4 regions of the Methylophilus flavus genome follow, and region 3 is predicted to be linked to each of the others. Evidence: predicted binding sites of a transcription regulator. Region 3 holds the regulator's gene; each other region holds the start of a gene.
The links. Region 3 encodes sigma-54, which starts transcription at its own class of promoters, with help from an activator protein. Its sites were predicted from a motif close to TGGCACNNTTCCTGCT; they were not measured.
Positions count from the first base shown of each region.

Region 1: a site for sigma-54 is predicted at 1,798-1,813, ahead of ACFQ2T_RS02800 (LLM class flavin-dependent oxidoreductase). Genes of this name have one in related genera too.
Region 2: a site for sigma-54 is predicted at 3,825-3,840, ahead of ACFQ2T_RS09115 (circularly permuted type 2 ATP-grasp protein). Genes of this name have one in related genera too.
Region 4: a site for sigma-54 is predicted at 1,463-1,478, ahead of ACFQ2T_RS13990 (nitrate- and nitrite sensing domain-containing protein). Genes of this name have one in related genera too.

Region 1 is NZ_JBHTLN010000001.1:593,943-599,267, reverse strand. Features, by position in the region: gene pyrF (orotidine-5'-phosphate decarboxylase) at 1-828, shown strand, start outside; gene ACFQ2T_RS02805 (class I SAM-dependent methyltransferase) at 812-1,621, shown strand; gene ACFQ2T_RS02800 (LLM class flavin-dependent oxidoreductase) at 1,876-2,937, shown strand; gene ACFQ2T_RS02795 (LLM class flavin-dependent oxidoreductase) at 2,957-4,117, shown strand; gene fosX (FosX/FosE/FosI family fosfomycin resistance hydrolase) at 4,133-4,558, shown strand; gene pyrE (orotate phosphoribosyltransferase) at 4,589-5,107, shown strand; gene ACFQ2T_RS02780 (GNAT family N-acetyltransferase) at 5,162-5,325, shown strand, end outside.
Region 2 is NZ_JBHTLN010000001.1:1,860,695-1,866,019, forward strand. Features, by position in the region: gene rph (ribonuclease PH) at 1-75, opposite strand, end outside; gene ACFQ2T_RS09095 (PP2C family protein-serine/threonine phosphatase) at 79-1,008, opposite strand; gene ACFQ2T_RS09100 (serine/threonine protein kinase) at 1,034-1,969, opposite strand; gene ACFQ2T_RS09105 (YicC/YloC family endoribonuclease) at 2,187-3,074, shown strand; gene ACFQ2T_RS09110 (hypothetical protein) at 3,183-3,701, shown strand; gene ACFQ2T_RS09115 (circularly permuted type 2 ATP-grasp protein) at 3,884-5,325, shown strand, end outside.
Region 3 is NZ_JBHTLN010000002.1:73,350-78,674, reverse strand. Features, by position in the region: gene ACFQ2T_RS10340 (KpsF/GutQ family sugar-phosphate isomerase) at 1-682, shown strand, start outside; gene lptC (LPS export ABC transporter periplasmic protein LptC) at 703-1,377, shown strand; gene lptA (lipopolysaccharide transport periplasmic protein LptA) at 1,393-2,058, shown strand; gene lptB (LPS export ABC transporter ATP-binding protein) at 2,070-2,816, shown strand; gene ACFQ2T_RS10320 (RNA polymerase factor sigma-54) at 2,823-4,376, shown strand; gene tyrS (tyrosine--tRNA ligase) at 4,444-5,325, opposite strand, start outside.
Region 4 is NZ_JBHTLN010000007.1:159,980-165,304, reverse strand. Features, by position in the region: gene ACFQ2T_RS13995 (efflux transporter outer membrane subunit) at 1-1,344, shown strand, start outside; gene ACFQ2T_RS13990 (nitrate- and nitrite sensing domain-containing protein) at 1,492-2,766, shown strand; gene ACFQ2T_RS13985 (CmpA/NrtA family ABC transporter substrate-binding protein) at 3,102-4,406, shown strand; gene ntrB (nitrate ABC transporter permease) at 4,425-5,325, shown strand, end outside.

The DNA.
Region 1 (5,325 bases), on a different contig from region 3:
CAAGCATCCTGGCAAAGCAGCGATTCCTTGCTTTGTATCGGCCTTGATCCAGATATGGAACGCTTTCCAAAATCACTGGCGTCAGGCGCTGACAATATATTCAGGTTTAACCAGGCCATCATCGATGCGACGCATGATCTGGTATGTGCATACAAACCGCAAATTGCCTACTTTTCCGCTCTGGGTGCGGAGCAGCAACTCGAGAAAACCATTGCCTATATTAAATCCAATTATCCGCATATCCCGGTCATCCTGGATGCCAAGCGCGGCGATATTGGCAGCACGGCAACACAATATGTCAAAGAGGCGTTTGTGCGTTACCAGGTCGATGCCGTCACGGTGAACCCATATATGGGGTTCGATTCAGTCAAGCCATTCCTGGATTATCAGGATAAAGGCGTCATTGTGCTGTGTAAGACTTCGAATGAAGGAGCTTCGCAACTACAGGAAGTCCGATTGCAGCAAACAGATTCAGATGGTGAGCCAGTGTATGAATATATTGCGCAGCTGGCCGCTACAGAGTGGAATTTTAATCACAACTGCCTGTTGGTGATGGGCGCGACCTGGCCGGAACAGGTCGCCAAGGTAAGAAGTATTGTTGGCGATATGCCATTTCTGGTACCTGGCGCCGGGGCGCAGGGCGGCGATGTTGGCAGTATCGTGAAAGCTGGTCAAACGGCAGATGGCACTGGGCTCATCATCAGTGCTTCCAGAAGTATTCTCTATGCAAGTAATCATGCGGACTTTGCCGAAGCAGCGAGAACGCAGGCTGAGGCATTAAAGCAGGCCATCAATAGTCATAGAAACAAACATGCAACCGCTGTATGACACTATAGGGCTAAGTTACAGCCAGACCCGTTGTGCGGATGCCGCCATTACCGCTACATTGGCTGAATTGCTGGCTGTGCAAGCGCAAGGCGATTACCTCGACCTGGCTTGCGGCAGCGGGAACTACACCCTGGCATTGGCCGCGTTGGCAGGCGCATGGCACGGTGTTGATATCTCGGAAACCATGATACGGCAAGCCAGTGCGCATAGAGCATCGCAGCAGCACCCACATCATTCCAGCATCCATTGGCAATTAGGCAAGGCGAATGCGTTGCCATATGCGAATGATTTTTTTGATGGCGTGATATGCACACTGGCAATCCATCACTTTGCTGATTTGCATCAATCATTCAGGGAAGTCCATCGCGTCATGCATGAGGGCCGATTTGTGTTGTTTACAGCTTTTCCCAAGCAGATGCGCGGCTACTGGCTGTGTCATTACTTCCCACAAATGATGAAACGTGCCATAGCGCAAATGCCGACTGAAGCAGCAGTGACCAACGCATTACACGCTGCCGGGTTCGAGGTTGAGCGCGTTGTGCCGTTTTGCGTGAGCAATGCTTTGGAGGACCTGTTTCTGTATTCCGGCAAAGCACGGCCCGAGCAATACCTGGACCCTCAGGTGCGTGCCAATATGTCTTCTTTCGCTTCACTATGTTGTGACACAGAGCTTGCTGCTGGCTTGCAACGGTTAAAGCAGGATATTGAGTCGGGTGCCTTTTCTCAGGTAGCAGATAGCTACCGCATAGGGCAGGGGGATTATGCCTATGTGGTGGCGCGTAAGTCGCTTTAGTCGCAGTTAACAAACTCAATCCTAAAGTTGCTTCACCAACACCTTTGATAGTAGTGCTGTTGCTCAGGCAACAGCTTGCTCGTCATATTCATTACTCCGCTAACTAAAAATTTAAAAACACCTTTAAATACATAAGGTTATTTTTTGATTTTAAAGTGCTTAATAGATGCTTATGTTGGCACGAAAACTGCAAATCATGCGTTAGCCCGTAATTGAAAGCACAGGTTTGTGCTGACTTCATGAAGGAGAAAATAATGGCTAATCAATTTTATTGGCAGCTTCCTACCTCTGGCGATGCACGCTATGGCGATGCCACCAAACAGCGTCGCGGAGAAGCTTCTGATCCACATTATCCGGTGTTCGGTAGCGGCGTCACAGACCCGCGTAAAAACGCATTCAACTATTACGACTATATCCACCAGGTCACCAAAGCAGCGGATATCTCCGGCTTTACCGGCGTGTTTATTCCGGATAATCCGGATGGGGAAGAACCCTGGATTGTTGCTGGTTATATTGCCAGAAGCACGCAGCGTTTACGCCTGTTGACACAGTTTGATGCTTCCAGGGGTTCCGCCGTATATGCCGCAAAAAATGCTGTGAGTTTTCAGCGTTATACCGGTGGCCGTTTTGCCTGGCACATTACCGAAGGCAACAGCGATGAGCATACGCGTAAACAGCTGGGTGACTTCGTTCCTAAAGAAGATATCCTGGCGCGGATTGATGAGTTCATCACCGTTGCCAAAGGCGTATTGACGACTTACCCGTTCAACTTTGTCGGGCGCTTTTTTGAAGTACAGGATGGTGGTTTTCAAGGGCCACTAGCTAACCGTGAAGTACCTCGCGTTTACCTGAGCGGCAATTCGCCTGAGCAGCTTGCGCTTTCAGCCAAACATGCTGATGTACACGTGCTGGATGCGGCCGATCATCAACTCATTGCGCAACAGATTGCGCAATACCAGAAAGCCGCCAAAGGTCATCCTGAATTTGCATTGCGCATTGATGTGCTGGCGCGTGAAACACGTGAAGAAGCGGTGGCGGATGCCAAGCGATTCCTTGGCCAGACGGATGCCGCTATTCCTAAAAATGATGCTGCTGTGCTGTGGTCAGGATTTGCCGAGCGTTTCACTGGCGCCAAGGCTTCACTAATCGGCAGTTATGATGAAGTGGCCGCCGCCCTGGCTGCTTATGCCAATCTGGGCGTGACGCAATTCGTACTAGCCGCCGTACCGCACTTTGAAGAAGCCTACCGCGTGGGCAGCTATGTCTTGCCATTGGTGCGCGAGTTAACCAATCCGGCGCAAAAGCAGGCTGCCTAGGATTATTGAGGAGATAAAAATGACAATAGATGTTTTCTGGAGAATTCCAACCCACGGCGAGCCCACATCACACCGGGCGCGTTCACCATTTCGTGGTGACTGGTTCCCCGGCAATGATAACCAGACACTGAGCGGCTTGAGCGGCGGTGGCGATGATGGCTTCACTTATATTGATTATCTGGCAGAGATCGCGCGTGCCGCAGAAATCTCCGGCTTTCAGGGTGGCTTGATTCCTTCTTTCCCCAATACGGATGAGCCTTGGGTGATTTCAGCCTTTCTGGCACGTGAGACCAAGAACTTCCGTTTTATGATCCCGTTCCAGCCTGGTTTCCTGAATCCGGTCACGGCTGCGCGCATGACTGCCAGCTTGCAACGTGCTACCGGTGGCCGTGCGCTGTATAACGTGATTACTGGCGGCGGCGGTCCCTCACAATTGTGGTGGGGGGATCCTGTAAAACATGATGACCGTTATGGCCGCACCACCGAGTTCCTGGATGTATTGAAAGGCATCTGGGCGGGTGGCCCGTTCTCTTACAACGGCCAGTTTTACCAAGTCGAAGATGCTGGCCTGCCAGACCCGCTGTCTAAAGAGGAATACCCTGAGATTTATTTCTCAGGTTCTTCTGATGCGGCATTGGCTTCAGCTTCCAAACATGCAGATTACTACCTGACATGGCTCGAACCGTTTGAACAGATCAAAGACAAGTTTGCGCGCGTGAAAGAGCGTACCGATCATCTGGGTCGCAAGATCAAGTGCTCGATACGTGTAGACATCGTGGCCCGCCCTACGGAAGAAGAAGCCTGGCGCGAAGTCAGCCGTGGCTTTGATAATATTCCTCGAGAAGTGCTGGAACGTTACAAAGCACAAAATGCCGGTGATTCAGTGGGTGCCACCCGTCAGCGTGGCCTGAGACCACAGACTATCAATAGCTACAAAGACTTTATCCTGGCGCCTAACATCTGGACCGGATTCAGCTTGCTACGTGGTGGCCAAACCCTGGGTATTGTCGGTAGCTACGAAAACGTGGCCGCTAGACTGGATGAACTGGTGCAACTAGGTACGGATGCCTTTATTCTCGCCAGTACGCCACACCTGGAAGAAGCTTACCGCGTGGGTGAAGAAGTCTTGCCACTGGTACGCGGCAAGACCGGTGCGAGTAATTTACGCGCGGTCGCCTAAGCCTGGCGGGTACACATGGCCATTTCCGGTATCAGTCACATCACGTTTATTGTGCGTGATGTCGATCTGACGGCCAAGATCTGGATTGATGGTCTGGGTGCGGAAGAAGTCTACGATAGTGGTGATCAGACTTTCTCTTTATCCCGCGAAAAGTTCTTTTTATTAGGAGGAGTCTGGGTCGCCGTCATGCAAGGCGAACCGGGCTCCAGATCCTATCGGCATATTGCCTTACAAGCTACCGCAGATGATCTGGTTCAAGCTGAAAGTCGTTTGCGACGCCTGGGCGTTGAGATAAAGCCTGCCAGGCCAAGAGTCACTGGCGAAGGCGAGTCACTGTATTTTTATGATTTTGATGACAACCTGATCGAACTGCATACCGGCACGTTGCGAGAAAGGCTGCATAGCTACCAAAAAGGGCTGGATGGCCAAGCCTTAATCTAAACACTCTTAAGCTTCATAGAAGAATTCCTCATGAGTCTCGCAATAGCTATTAAAAAAAACTCCCAACTGTCCGGCGATTTTTTACTCAGATCGGGCAAACGTAGCCAGACTTATTTTGATAAATACCGTTTTGAAGCAGATCCAATATTACTGAAAGACATCGCCCTGGCGCTGGTGCCTCTGATCCCTGCTGGCACCCAGGTACTGGCAGGGCTGGAGTTAGGCGGCATCCCCATCGTCACCATGCTCAGCCAGTTAACGGGCTTGCCTGCCGCATTTATCAGAAAAGAAGCTAAAGCCTATGGCACCTGCCGTTATGCAGAAGGTGCCGAATTAAACGGCAAACGATTTGTCTTGATAGAAGATGTGGTCTCCAGCGGCGGCGCCATTTTAGACGCGATCAAGCTGCTGAAAGCAGATGGGTTGTCAGTCGACTATGCCATCTGCGTCATAGACCGCGAGACAGGCGGACAGCAAGCGCTGCAAGCTGCTGGCGTGACGCTGAAGGCGCTGCTGACTATGTCTGAGATAGAGCAGGCAGAGTCATGAATCATAGGTGAGCCGTTTTTAGCGTACACCATTCTTAAGGGTAGACATTTTTTAATGAGCTATGAGATATCAAGCATCACGGTCGCGCATCTGCAAGGCTTTGCGGCGGCGGTTGCCAGTGTGGTGCGAGAGCAAATATACCTCTCATTCAATGAACCGCCCAGCGCTGAAATGACCCGTGACTTTGTACTAAGGAATATCAACGGCCATTGGCCGCA
Region 2 (5,325 bases), on a different contig from region 3:
GGCATGTTTGGTGTAGTTGCGGATGATTTCAATGCTGCGCAACTGGTCGTTGGCACGTTCGCTTGGTCTGGTCATTCTCTACGATTCCTCTTTTTTAATATGTAGCCGGGTTCTGCCCAGCGCGTCCTGTATATCGGCAATCGCCTTTTCAATTTCGTCATCCGTCAGGTCCAGTGCATGTGGGTTGGGCATGGCACCGGCGTTTTTGAGCATGGTCGTGGTGCCATCGTCCGGTAAATCCAATGTAGACACTGTCAGTGGCGCTGTATTGCGCTCGCCCCACTGCAGTGCGATGGCACTCATGTTATCGCCGACGGTGATACTGGCCGTATCGGCATCATCCAGCAGGCGCGTGACGCCATCCTGCATATTGGCGGCCAGCATATGTTGCGCCATGGTGATGGCAGGTACGGTATTCCACACGCCGTCCGAACATAGCAAAATGACATCGCCTTCGCTGAGCGGCATAGGGTCTGCCAGCTCGACTTGAGGGGGTTTATCGCCGCCCACGCAATTATAGATTTTGTTGCGGTGCGGGTGTCGCTCAATCTGCTCGGCGGTGATCCTGCCTTCGCGCAATAATGACTGCACTACGGAGTGATCCTGGGTCTGGAATTCTTCCAGGCCATTACGGTAAAGGTATAGGCGGGAATCGCCGACGTGTGCGCAAAACAGTTTGTTGTGCTGGATCAAGGCGACCACGATGGTGGTGCGCGGCGATTCGGACAGTTTTTTGCGGACGCGCACATTTTCAATGACGTCATGCACCTGGCCGATCTGCTCGCGCAGAAACTGTGCCGGATGCGCAATCAGCGGGTCGGATTCGCGCTGGAATGCTTCTACCATGGTTTTGACGGCGATTTCTGCCGCGACATCGCCATGCTTGTGGCCACCCATGCCATCGGCCAGTACCATCAGAATGGCATGCCTATGGTAGGAGTACGCTAACCTGTCCTGGTTATACGGACGCGGCCCCTGCCGGCTGCCTTGCGCAATTGAAAACTTCATGGCATCGAGCGTTTCGTCAAATGTTTCATAGTGGTTTGGTGAGCACTTTAATAATTTTATCGACCAGGGAGCCACGGGCGTCATCTGCCACATGCACCTCTATCATTTTTTTCTGCAATGAAAACACACTTTGTGGCCTTTGCAGGTAATCAATATGCATACAGTCATCAATAATCGATAACAGTTTTTCTGAGTAGATTTGCTTGCCTAGCTGCGTGGCCGGCACCAGCGTATCTTCATTCAGGCGGATATTAGCGGCCAATGGCGACGAGCGTTGCAGGCAGGCATACATGCTGGCGCCTATGCTGTAAATATCACTCCATGGTCCCAGGTGCTTGCGGTCTATATATTGTTCCGGCGGTGCGAAACCCGGCGTGTAAGTAGGTGCCAGTGTCACCTCGGACAAAGCCTGGCGCGCCGACCCGAAGTCCAGCAGCACCGGCGAACCATCCAGCCGGATATAAATATTGGCCGGTTTGATATCCAGGTGCAGCAACTTGCGTGTATGCACTTCGCGAAGGCCGTTCAGCAACTCGACAAACATGCGGATCATGAAATTTTCCGGCACCGGCTGCGATAAGGCCATGATGTAATCCTGCAGCGATTTGCCGCGCTCGTATTTCATGACCATGTACACGGTGTTATTGGCGCGGAAGAAGTTTTTCACACGCACGATATTCTTGTGCTCGATATTGGCCAGTGCCAGGCCTTCTTCAAAAAAGCACTTCATGCCATGTTTGTAAGCGGCTTCATTTTTGCCATTGGAACGGATATGCGTCTGGCCATCACGCTTGGCCAGCGTCACCGGCATATATTCCTTGATGGCAACGGTATTTTTCTGTTTATCCTGCGCCAGATAGACGAAGCTGAACCCGCCCAGACTCAGCACCCGCGTAATGGTGTAGTCATGCAGTTCGGTGCCCACAGGCAGGGCAATATCAATTTTATTGGCTAGCTTCACTAGATGGTTAACGTACTGATCATGGCTTTAATTAAGGGAAACATCAAAATTAAGGAAAGGCGGAATTAAGTGTCTACGCGGCGATTTGCTGCGCTCCGCGTTTCCTTTAACTATGTTTACTTGTTATAACGCTATTTTCGCATATCGATACTGCATTTGATACAATCATCCGCTTAGCCTGACAAGCAAGGCCTATAGAAGCAAGGTAAGTAAAAACATGACCGTAAAAAAGAATTCCGCCCCCATCTTGAGCATGACAGGTTTTGCCAATAGCGAAACGCGCTTTCCTGCTGGACTTTTGCTGATTGAACTGCGTGCGGTGAATCACCGCTACCTGGAACTGAACGTCAAAATCGAAGACAGCTTGCGCCAGTTTGAAGCGCTGGTCCGTGAACAGCTACAAACCAAACTCGGACGCGGTAAGGTTGAATGCAGGCTGAGCCTGAAAAGCGATAGTGCCAGCTCAAATAAACTGGCATTGAACACGGCCATGGTCACACAAATTGCACAGACATTAAAGAGCCTGCATCAGCACTTTGCCGAAGCGCAACCGGTGAACCTGGTCGATATATTCAAGTTGCCGGGTGTGTTGCAAACCGAGGCAGTCGATACTGAAACCCTGGCTCAGAGTGTGCAAAGTGGCCTTTCCCAGGCGATTGATGAACTGATCGCGGCGCGTCAGCGCGAAGGTGAAAAACTCAAACAAGTGTTGCTGGACCGCCTGCAAGGTGTGCGTGAGCAAATCGCCATTGTTAAACCGCTGTTGCCGCAAGTGATCCAGCAATACCAGGAAAAACTCACCGCTAAATTGCGCGAAGCGATGCAGGCAGACGATGACCGTGTGCGCCAGGAAATCGTGCTCTATGCGCAACGCACTGACGTCGACGAAGAGCTGGCGCGCCTGAACTCGCATATTACTGAAATGGACCGTATCCTGGCTGCGGGGGGGCCGGTAGGTAAAAAACTGGATTTCCTGATGCAGGAAATGAACCGCGAGGCTAATACGCTGGGTTCAAAATCGGTGGCGATCGAAACCACGCAGGTTTCCATGCAACTCAAGGTGCTGATTGAGCAGATGCGCGAACAGATCCAGAATATTGAATAAAGCCACAATTTCGCAAAATTTGCAGCCGGCACGCAAGCGAATTGGCTGTTTATTGAAAGCATGATGCTATAGTCAGATTACTTACAGCTTCTCATAGGGTCTAGATATATGAATCTGCTCCGCTATGTTCTTCGTTCTCTCCTGGCAATCGCCAGCCTGCTCCCCATGCAGTCCTTTGCCGAAATCACCATCTTGCCGATTCCCGACCAAGGCTGGGGAATCACATTTGATGCGCCTGCATTAAGGCCGGTCAGGGAGGCAGACTCCAATGACCACTATATGTATTCAGCCAACGCCAGTAATTTTGCAGTGACATTGCATGTAGATATCCCCTCATGCAATGGCGGGGAGTCGCACGAAGAGGTGTTGAATTGCTTCTGGCCAAAGGCCGGTAAAGACCCTTTGATCAATCAGGCCACCGTTGCAAAAAGCTGCAACAGCAAATATTGCAAAATCAGCTACGACTTTGAAAATACTTTTCAGGACGCTGCCATCAAGCAAAAACATGTTTATTTTCTGTTTGCCTACCGGGGCAGATGGGCGAACGTGCACGTGGCTGTTTCAAACCCCAAACAAGCTGATTTACAGCTGATTGAGAAATTTGAGCAATCTTTTAGCTATCAATAGGTCAAATTGAAAGTATAGGCTTGCACCAAAGTCGGGATCATAAAACGCACCCTTATGGTGCGTTTTATATTTAGCGGTAACCAACATTTACATAAGCTGCTGATTTAATTCACAATTCGTGTCTGGCACACGGCTTGCTCTTATCTAATTGATTTCTATAAGCAATGCAAAGGTCAAGGACCATGACGCAAACGGCCAAACAGTTTTTTGATGAGATGCAGGGATATGGGGGCGATGTACGTGGTATCTACCAGGCTTATGATCGCTGGTTGACGAATGTACCTACCCAGCAACTGGCGGCCAAACGGGCTGAAGCAGAGGTATTGTTCCGCCGTGTGGGTATTACCTTCAACGTTTACGGCGAAGAAGACGGTGCCGAGCGCCTGATTCCGTTCGATGTCATCCCGCGCATGATTTCCGCTAGTGAATGGGCGCACTTATCCAAAGGCGCGGTGCAACGCGTGCGTGCCTTGAATATGTTCCTGCATGATATTTACCATGACCAGGAAATCATCAAGGCCGGACTTGTACCGCATAGCATTTTGACCAATTCGCAATATCGCCCGGAAATGGTCGGCGTAGATGTGCCTAACCAGGTATACGCCCACGTGGCGGGCATAGACCTGGTGCGCACCAGCGAATCGCAGTTCTATGTGCTGGAAGATAATTTGCGTACGCCGTCTGGCGTATCGTACATGCTGGAAGACCGCAAAATGATGATGCGGCTGTTTCCCGACCTGTTCAAAAAATACCCGATTGCGCCGGTTGAGCATTACCCGCATGTGCTCCTCAACAACCTGCGCTCTGTCGCGCAAACCGGGGTCACTGACCCGACCGTGGTATTACTTTCTCCTGGCGCCTACAACAGCGCCTACTTTGAACATGCCTTCCTCGCCCAGCAAATGGGTATTGAACTGGTGGAAGGCCAGGATCTGTTTGTCCGCAATAACGCCGTCTATATGCGCACCACACAAGGCCCGCAAAGGGTGGACGTGATCTACCGCCGCATCGACGACGACTACATAGACCCTCTGGTATTCAAGCCTGACTCCATGCTGGGCGTGCCGGGTCTGCTCTCCGTCTACCGCAATGGTGGCGTCACATTGGCTAACGCGGTGGGCACCGGCGTGGCTGATGACAAGGCAACGTATATCTATGTGCCGGAGATGATCAAGTTTTACCTGGGTGAGTCTCCCATCCTGCAGAACGTGCCCACGTATCAACTCAGCAAGGAAGATGATCTGGCCTACGTGCTGGATCATCTGCCAGAGCTGGTTGTGAAAGAGGTGCAAGGCTCAGGCGGTTACGGCATGCTGGTCGGCCCTACCGCCAGCAAACAGGAAATTGAAGAATTCAGGTTACGCATCGTTTCCAGGCCGGCAAACTATATCGCGCAGCCGACACTGGCGCTTTCCACCTGCCCTACCCTGGTGGATCAAGGCATTGCGCCGCGTCATGTCGACCTGCGTCCGTTTGTACTGTCAGGCAAAACCGTCAGCGTGGTGCCTGGTGGATTATCCCGCGTGGCCCTCAAGGAAGGCTCACTGGTGGTCAACTCGTCGCAAGGCGGTGGCACCAAGGATACCTGGGTACTGGAACGAGATGATGTGTGTGTAGAACAATC
Region 3 (5,325 bases):
TTCCAACTCGGGTGAAAGCGATGAAATCATCAATATTCTGCCTGCGATCCGCCGTTTGGGTGCACGCGTACTAAGTATTACCGGCACAGAAGACTCGACCTTATCGCGAGAATCTGAAGTGCATTTGAGTGCCGCCGTTAGTCACGAAGCCTGTCCGCTAGGCCTGGCACCAACCGCAAGCACTACTGCTGCCCTGGCATTGGGTGATGCACTGGCTTTATGTGTGCTGGAGCTGCGTGAATTTACCGCTGAGGACTTTGCCCGCTCACACCCCGGGGGTAGCCTGGGGCGCCGTTTACTGGTGAAAATCAAAGACGTGATGCGCACCGGTGACGCGATTCCCAGTGTGAAAGAAAACGCAACGGTGCAGCAGGCTATCCAGGAAATCACCAGCAAAGGCATGGGGTTCACCGCGATTGTGGATGCAGGACAACATCCGGTGGGCGTGTTTACCGATGGCGATGTACGCCGTCTGTTTGTACAAGGATTCACCGATCATCAGGCGCCAATTAGTGGCGTCATGAGCCATCAACCTAAATTGCTGGGTTTACAGCAAATGGCGGTTGAAGCAGTCAGCCTGATGGAGCAACATAAAATCAACGGTTTTCTGGCGGTGAATGAACAGCAGCAATTGGCAGGCGCATTTAATATGCACGACTTGCTGAAAGCGAAAGTGGTTTAGGCTGATCGGGATCAATATCAATGCTTAAATATCCGATTCTGCTACCGATAGGCCTGATGGTATTTTTGGCCCTGCTGACCTTCTGGATCAACCAGACGGTGCAGGAAGAAGCCTCGCGCATGACCAGTGTCAATCGTCATGCGCCGGATTACATGCTTTATAATTTTGTCAGCACGCGCACAGACGCCGGTGGCCATATTAAATATGTGCTGGCGGCCTCGCAAATGCGTCATTACCCTGACAGCGACTATACCGAACTGGACCGGCCGCGCTTTACCCAGTTTGGCGAGAATATGCCTTATACCCAGATTTATGGTCAGAAAGGCAAAATATCCGGCAATGGTAAACTGGTGGAGTTTGTGAAGCAGGTCAAAGTGGTTCGTCAGGCCACCGCTGAAAAAGGTGAAATGCAACTGAAGACGGAACAATTATTTGTTGAACCGGATACGGATATTGCTTATACGGATTTACCGGTGACTATACATCAGCAACCGGGTAGTGTGGTTACAGGCACCGGCATGCGCTTTGATAAAAAATCTGACACCATGCAATTATTTAACCGGGTGCATGTACATTATGAACGCGCACCGGTAGCAGTGAATGCCGCACCTGCAGCCAAGCCTGCGAAAACAAAAAGCACGGCCACCACCAAAAGGGCCACGCCTAAAATCAAGGCAATAATCAAGGATCGATGATTCTGGAGAGATGAGTTGAAAACGTACAAGCAATTATTTTATGTGACCTGCCTGCTACTTGGCACGCTGTTGCATTGGTCAAATACAGTCAAGGCCGAAGAGTCTGATCGTGAGCAACCGATTGAGCTGGAAGCCGACACCGTCAGCGTCAACGATGCAAAAAAAATTAGTACCTACACAGGTAACGTCATCCTCAACCAGGGCACCCTGCAGATCAAGGCGGACAAAATGATCGTCCGCGAAGATCAGGACGGCTTTCAGCATAGCACCTGTATCGGCAGCCCGAGCAGGCCGACCACCTTCAAGCAGAAGCGCACCGGTAAAAACGAATGGATGCAAGGCAGCGGCCAGCGCATTGAATACAATGGCCGTATGGATAAAGTGCAACTGTATACCGATGCCTGGGTCAAACGTGGCGAAGACATTGTCACCGGTGATTACATCAGCTACGACGCCAATGCGGAATATGCGGAAGTGATCGGTGGCACCAAAGCCAATCCTAATGGCACTGCCAACAGCCGGGTCAAGGCGATTATTCAGCCCAAGAACAAAACTACCCCTCCTGTGATTGATAACAAGGCCAATGCACAGCAAGGGCTGCGCATGAACCGTTCATTACAGCTCAGGACAGAACCGGCAGCGAGCGGCACCGCAAACGAAATCAAGAAAGATCCACAGTAAAGACTGGCAATATGCAAACAACTGCTTCACCAGACAATAGCCATTTAAGCGTCAGCCATTTAAAAAAAGCTTACCAGGGTCGCACAGTCGTCAGGAACACGACGCTGGAGCTGCATAGCGGCGAAGTGATCGGTTTACTGGGCCCGAACGGTGCAGGCAAAACCACCAGCTTTTACATGATTGTCGGCCTGGTCGCCCTTGATGACGGGCACATCACCCTGAACGGCACCGATGTCAGCCACGCCCCCATGCATGAACGCGCGCGCATGGGCCTGGCCTACCTGCCGCAGGAAGCCTCCATTTTCCGCAAGATGACAGTGACAGATAACATCCTGTCTATCCTGGAAACCCGCCCTTACACGTCAGAAGAACGTGAAGCCAAACTCGAATCATTGCTGGATCAATTGCATATACAGCACATCCGCAACAGCCAGGCGGTCAGCTTGTCCGGTGGTGAACGCCGCCGTGTGGAGATCGCCCGTTGCCTGGCGACTGACCCGAAGTTTATTTTGCTGGATGAGCCGTTTGCCGGTATCGACCCGATTGCAGTGATCGAGATCCAGAAAATCATCCGTTATTTGAGCAGCCAGAATATCGGCATCCTGATTACAGACCACAACGTTCGCGAAACGCTGGATATCTGTGACCGCGCCTACATCGTGAATGAAGGCGCAGTATTTGCCGCCGGCACGCCCGATGAAATCATCCAGAATGAAGGTGTGCGTGAAGTATATCTGGGCAAAAACTTTAGGCTGTAATCCCTTATGAAGCAAAACCTGCAATTACGCATGTCGCAAAACCTGGCACTGACGCCGCAGTTGCAGCAGTCTATCCGCCTGTTGCAGCTGTCGACGCTGGAATTGAGCCAGGAGCTGGAAGCTATCTTGCAGGAAAACCCCTTGCTCGAGATGGCCGATAATAATGAAGAAGGCGAGTTTGAAGACAATACGCCCGACGCCCCGTTAGCGGCGCAGGCTGAAGTCGAAGACGCCAGCTCCTTTGACGTCGCCATGCAGCAGCAAGATATCCCCTCACCGGCCGACACACTGCGTGAAGAATTGCGCGATGACCTCAGCGGCAATGAAGGTGAATTGCCCAACCTGAATGAAGAATTTACCCCGCCGGAATTTGAAGACGATTACGGCGAGTTTGGCAGCACCAGTAACTGGGATGAAGCAGGCCGTAACAACAATGATGATGAAGACGGTGACTTCTCCCGCCAGGATGCCACCAATATCAGCCTGCGTGACCACCTGATAGACCAGATTCAGCTGGCACATTTGTCACATCGCGATATGAGCCTGGTCAAACTGCTGCTCGACAGCATCAATGACGATGGCTACCTCGAACAGGATCTGCAGGAAGTCGTTGAGAACCTGCCGGAGGAACTGGAAGTGGATTTGCTGGAACTGGAAACGGCACTCAAGTTGATCCAGAATCTGGACCCGATAGGCATAGGTGCACGCGATTTGCGTGAATGCCTGTTGCTGCAACTGAATGCCCTGCCAGCAAGCACACCCTACCTGAAAGTCGCTATCGCCCTGGTCAAGGACCATCTGGCGCTGCTTGCCAATAAAGACTTTATTAAGCTACGCAAGCAACTTGGCTGCGATGAAGCCTCACTCAAAGGCGCGCAGCAATTGATACGCCAGCAAAATCCAAGGCCAGGCAGCGAATTTTCGAACTTTAGCCATGATCATTTTATCCAGCATGATGTGGTGGTGAAAAAGATCAAAGGTATCTGGGTAGCCACCCTGAATGATGGCGTGATCCCGAAATTGCGCATCAACCAGATGTACGCCGACATCCTCAAACGTAACAGAGATAGCTCAGGCCAGTACCTGCAAAGCCAGATGCAGGAAGCGAAATGGATGATCAAGAATATCCAGCAGCGCTTCTCGACGATTTTGCGCGTCTCGCAGGCGATTGTGGACCGTCAGCGTAACTTCTTTGAGCACGGCGACATTGCCATGCGCCCACTGGTATTACGCGAAATCGCAGAAGAGCTGGACCTACACGAAAGTACCGTTTCACGCGTCACTACCCATAAGTACATGCTCACTGCCAGGGGCGTGTATGAACTGAAATACTTCTTTGGCAGTTCGGTTGCCACAGATGCAGGCGGTTCATGCTCGGCCACGGCTATTCGCGCGCTGATCAAGCAGATGGTGGCAGAAGAGAATGAGAAAAAACCGCTGTCCGATAACCAGATTACCGACACGCTGGCGCAACAAGGCATAGTAGTTGCACGCAGGACGATTGCCAAATACCGTGAATCACTGAGTATCCCGCCTGCGAATTTGCGTAAATCGCTTTGATTTTTTAAGCATCGCCAGAATCAAAAAGGCCGCTATTCAGCGGCCTTTATTTTTAAAATAACAGCGTTTACCGAATCGTTATCCTGGCAAATTTCCGCTTACCCACCTGGGCAACCACTACGCTTTTTGCTAATTGCAGATTTTTGTCTTCCACCTTGACGCTATCCAGTTTCACCCCACCCTGCAGAATCGCACGCATCGCTTCACTGGTGCTTTCCACTAAACCAGCCTGCTTCAATAACTGGCTGATGCCTATGCTGTCACCTTCAATCGTCAATGCAATTTCAGGCACGTCATCAGGAATGCCGCCTTTGGCGCGCGTCTGGAAATCCTGTAATGCTTTTTCAGCAGCGGCCTGGCCATGGAAACGGGCAACGATTTCCTGCGCAAAACCTACCTTGATATTGCGCGGGTTTTCGCCTCCTTCAACACTGGCTTTCCATGCAGCAATGGTTTCCAGCGAAGCAAAAGACAGCAAATTGATATAACGCCACATCAGTTCATCAGAGATAGACATGATCTTGGCAAAAATACTCTCGGGCGCCTCGCTGATACCAATATAGTTGCCTAATGATTTGGACATTTTATTGACGCCATCCAGACCTTCCAGCAATGGCATCATCAACACACATTGTTGCGACTGGCCAGCCTGTTTTTGCAGCTCACGCCCCATCAGCAGGTTAAACTTCTGGTCGGTGCCGCCCAGCTCCATATCTGACTGCAATGCCACCGAATCATAGCCCTGCAACAGCGGGTACAGGAATTCGTGAATCGCAATCGGCTGGTTACCCTTGAAACGTTTGGAAAAATCATCGCGCTCCAGCATGCGCGCAACGGTATGGCTGGCAGCCAGTTTAATCATACCTGCCGCACCAAGCTCGCTTAACCATTTGGAGTTAAACACGATTTCAGTTTTGGCCGGGTCCAGTATTTTAAATACTTGCTCGGC
Region 4 (5,325 bases), on a different contig from region 3:
GCACCGGTGCCTGCCACGTTAGGCACCGTCGACAATGATCAGAAAGCACTGACCGAACTCGGCTGGCAGTCTTTTATCACCGACAAACGCTTGCAGCAAGTGGTCGATCTGTCGCTGAAAAACAACCGGGACTTGCAGGTGGCAACGCTCAATATTGAAAAAGCCAGGGCGCAATACCAGGTGCAGCGTGCGGACTTGTTTCCTACCGTGGCAGCCACCTTGTCAGAAACTGCCTCTAAAGGCCTTTCTAACGTTGGCAATAATGGCAATGTGTCTGCAGGCACTGTCGCCGCAAGTAATAATAACAGCGGCAACGTATCGCATGTTTACCGTGCCACGGTTGGCTTCAGTGCCTATGAACTGGACCTGTTTGGACGTATCCGAAATTTAAACGCACAGGCCTTGCAGACGTTTTATTCACAGGAAGAAAACCGCAAAAGCACGCAGATCAGCCTGGTGGCTGAAGTCGCCACCGCCTGGCTGACGGTGGCCGCAGACAAAAAGCGGCTGGACATTGCCCAGCAAACATTGAAAAGCCAGCAGGACACTTACGACATCAACCAGAAAATGTTTGACCTGGGGGTCGCCAATGCCCTGACCCTGAAGCAGTTGCAAACCAGCGTTGATAATGCCCGCGTCGCGGTCGCGACTTACAACATCCAGATCAAGCAGGATATCAATGCCCTTAACCTGCTGGCTGGCAGTGTAGTGCCTGCAGCCTGGTTACCTGATAGCACACTGTCCAGCGTGGCACTTGCCACACCGTTACCACGCGGGATCAGCTCTAAAACCTTGCAGCAGCGGCCGGACGTGCGTGCCGCCGAGCATTTGCTTGAAGGCGCCAATGCCAATATCGGTGCACTGCGTGCTGCCTTTTTCCCCACCATCAGCATGACCACCACCATAGGCACTGCCAGCACGGAGCTGGATGGTTTGTTTGGTCCAGGCTCCCGCATCTGGACTTTTGTGCCGCAGATCAGCCTGCCTATTTTCAATGCCGGACGTAACCGCTCCAACCTGACTATCGGCGAAAAAAACCAGCAGATCCTGCTCGCACAATATGAGAAAACCGTGCAAACCGCTTTCCGGGAAGTGGCAGATGTACTGGCGCAACGCGAGGGTTTGCAGGCGCAGCTGGAAGCACATCAGTCATTAAACGGTGCCGCCGCCGAAGCGTTTAAACTGGCCGATGCCCGCTTTAAAAATGGCGTGGATAGTTACCTGGTGGTTCTCGATGCGCAAAGAACGCTTTATACTGCCGAGCAATCACTGGTGACCTTGCAGTTAAGCGATGCCGCCAGCCAACTGACCTTATACAAAGTGTTCGGTGGTGGCTGGCATTAATACCTGATGGCTTACGCCATAGACTGCTTGTCCGCTACCGCGTCACTCGTATCAGGTTCCCCTTTTATACAGCCTGCTTAGCCCCGTTTTAAATAGAAAATGAATGTGCATGGCAAACGTGCACATTTTTTGCTTAGGTTTTTAGTAATGAGTACAGATATTTCCCCCGAACAAACCATCGTCCTGGCAAAAATCAGGCATATCGAAGAGCTTGAGCGCCTCGATACCTGCATTCAATTTGTCGAGAGCATAGGCCAGATCATTCATCAGGTGCAGGCAGAACGCGGTGCCAGCTGCCTTTACCTGGCCTCGGCCGGAAAACGGTTTGCGCCCGAGCGCGCCGATATCATTACTCAAAACCAGGCAACAGAAGCTGGCTTCAGGCAAGCCTTGCAACAGCATTTACACCTGGACCTGTTAACCGATGCCAGGCAGCTGACACTGATTTCGTGGATATTGCTGGGCTTTGACCAGCTGGTCTCTTTGCGCCACCAGGTGACCTTGCAGAAAATCTCGTTCGCGGATTGCATAGAATCCTACAGCCGCCTGATCAGTAGCCTGATCGCGCTGATTTTCGAGATATCGGACAGCTCGGTCAACAGCAAGATTTCCACCTGCCTGCTCACCCTGTATAACCTGGTACAAACCAAGGAGTTTGCCGGGCAGGAACGCGCAGTGGGCTCTTACATCTTTGGTTCTGGCAGCGTGCAACTGGCGCACCAGCAACGCTTGCTGGAACTGATTGCACAGCAGGACAGACACACAGAATTATTCTGCCAGTTTGGCAATAACGAGTTACGTGCCTCGTGGAATACCCTGCAGGTTTCCGGCCTTTTCCGGCAGCATCAGCAGTTGCGCACCAAACTCACCACCGCCAAAGACCAGCAACCTCTCAAGCCCAGTGATGCGGATATCTGGTTCGATTTATGCTCGCAAAAGCAGGCCAGCATCTGGCAACTGCAATGCGAGCTGATCCAGAAAATGCACGACATGCTGGAAGTGCTCGCCCACAAGGCCAAACATGACCTGGAATATACCCAGGAATATTTGCAAGCCATCACCGCCAAAGCCTCACCCAATACCACGCTGGATGGCACGTTTTTTAATCTGTCCATCCCGGTCGAAAGTGCATTGAGTTTCCATGCGCACGACAGCGCGCAAGCTTATCCCATGGCGTCCATGATCAGCCTGTTACAGCAGCAATCACGGCAGATTGCCGACATGGAAGGCGAGTTGTCCGACACCCGCAAAGCGCTGTCAGAACGCAAGCAAATTGAACGTGCCAAAGGCCTGTTGATGAGCAGGCTGGGTATTGATGAGATGGAAGCGTACAAGACCTTGCGCAACCTCGCCATGGAGCAAAAACGCAAGATCATTGATGTCGCTGAAAACGTCCTGACCCAGCAAAAACTCCCCTCCTGACTGCTACATTTGATGGTGCATGCGCACTGAATAAGTGCGATGCATATCGCTTAAAACCGCTCTCTCCCGCCCTTGCAGCGGGTTTTTCTTTCTGAAATCGCCACTTTTCCCGCATTTTTCGCAGTTGGCATACCGCTTGCTAGATGACACTTAAGCACCACGGAAACGGGTGCCATTGTCAACGGCGATAATGGCTCTGATGGATGACCAGGTGTGATGTTTAATTAGTGTATTTCCAGGACAAAGGCGTCCTGATGGTATCGCGAAAGCAATGCCATCAGGACGCCTTTTTTGTTTTTCATTTTTCATATTCATTTATTTTCAAGGGAGCAGAAATGAGCAGTTCCGATAAAAAAGACCTGGTACAACCCGCAACACCGCCTCAGCCCGAGTCAGTGGATAGCCAGCGCCGTCATTTCTTTATGCATACACTGGCCGGCGCATTTGGTGCTGCCGCCATGATGAATATGGTGCCGTCTGCCATCCGCAGCCAGGCCTGGGCAGCTGGTTCAGATGCACCTGAAATCACCGAAGTGAAAGTCGGCTTTATTCCGCTCACTGACTGTGCACCTATCATTGTGGCGGCACAAATGGGCTTTGATAAAAAATACGGCATCAAGATTGTGCCGTCGAAAGAAGCTTCCTGGGCTGGCGTGCGTGACAAGCTGGTCAACGGTGAACTGCATGCGGCACATGTGCTGTATGGCCTGCTCTATGGCGTACAACTAGGCATAGGCGGCCAGCAAAAAGACATGAACCTGCTGATGACGCTGAACAATAACGGCCAGGGCATCACCCTCGCCAACCAGCTCAAGGAAAAAGGCGCCACCACCGGCGCGACCCTGAAACGCCTGCTGGATAACGAAAACCGCGACTTTACCTTTGCCCAGACTTTCCCTACCGGCACCCACGCCATGTGGCTTTACTACTGGCTGGCGACTTACGGCATCAACCCGATGCAGGATGTGAAAACCATCGTTGTGCCGCCACCGCAAATGGTTGCCAATATGCGCATAGGCAATATGGATGGCTACTGCGTGGGTGAACCATGGAACGCGCGTGCCATTTACGACAAGATAGGCTTTACCGCAGCGACCTCGCAGGATATCTGGGTCGATCATCCGGAAAAAGCCCTGGGCACTACCGCCGACTTCGTCGCCAAGCACCCGAATACAGCACTGGCATTGACCAAGGCCATCCTGGAAGCCTGCCGCTATATCGATGCAACCAAAAACCGCCCTGAAGTCGCCAAACTGATTGCAGGTAAAGCGTATGTCAACGCACCGGAAGAGGTGATTGAAGGCCGCTTCCTAGGCCATTACGACAATGGCATCGGCAAGAAATGGGAAGACCCGAACTACATGAAGTTCTTCAACGACGGCAAGGTCAACTTTCCTTACCTGTCTGACGGTATGTGGTTCCTGACTCAGCATAAACGCTGGGGCCTGCTGAAATCTGACCCGGATTACCTGGGCGTGGCGAAAAAAGTGAACCGGATTGATATCTACACCGAAGCCGCCAAGGCGCTGGGCATTAACGTGCCGACAGACCCTATGCGCAGCAGCAAGCTGATTGATGGCGTGGTATGGGATGGTAAAGACCCGAAAGCCTATGCCAACAGCTTCAAGGTTAAAGCTTAATTCTTAAGGAGAGTCACCATGAGTGTCGTCAGCTTTAACAAGGAAAAAATGATACAGACAAGCGAGGACGCTGTGCAATCAGCGCCTGCACAACCCGTTGTTGCTGTGGTTATCCCTCTCTCGACCACAGCTGCAGTAGCCACTCCGTCGTTGCAGCGGCGGAGCGCATGGGCGGCAACCACCAAACGTGTATTTGAATGGTTGTTGCCGCCTGTGATTGGCTTACTGGTATTCGGTGCCATTTGGGCGACGGTGGCAGCCCTGACGCAAGGCTTGCCTGGCCCGGTGAAAACCTGGCAGTCGGCAGTCGAGCTGTTTAGCGACCCGTTTTATATCAATAACCCGAACGACATGGGCATAGGCTGGAACATCCTCAGCTCGCTCAAACGCGTGGCGACCGGTTTTGCCCTGGCGGCGATTGTCGGCATCCCCATGGGCTTTGTGATTGGCCGTTACGCATTCATGTCGCGCATGGCAGCCCCCATCATCAGCCTGTTGAAACCGGTATCTCCCCTGGCCTGGTTGCCTATAGGTCTGCTGGTATTCAAAGCGGCTGACCCGGCGGCGATCTGGGTGATTTTCATCACTGCGGTGTGGCCAATGATCATCAACACCGCCGTCGGCGTCAGCAAAGTGCCACAGGACTACATGAACGTAGCCAAGGTGCTCAACCTGTCGGAATGGAAAGTGGTCACCAAAATCCTGCTGCCTTATGTCATGCCCTACATGATGACCGGTGTACGCCTGTCTATCGGTGCCGCCTGGCTGGTGATTGTGGCAGCAGAAATGCTGACCGGCGGTGTTGGCATTGGTTTCTGGGTATGGGATGAGTGGAATAACCTGAATGTAGAGCACATCATCATCGCCATTTTTATCGTCGGCATTGTCGGCTTGTTGCTGGAACAGTTGCTGGTACTGG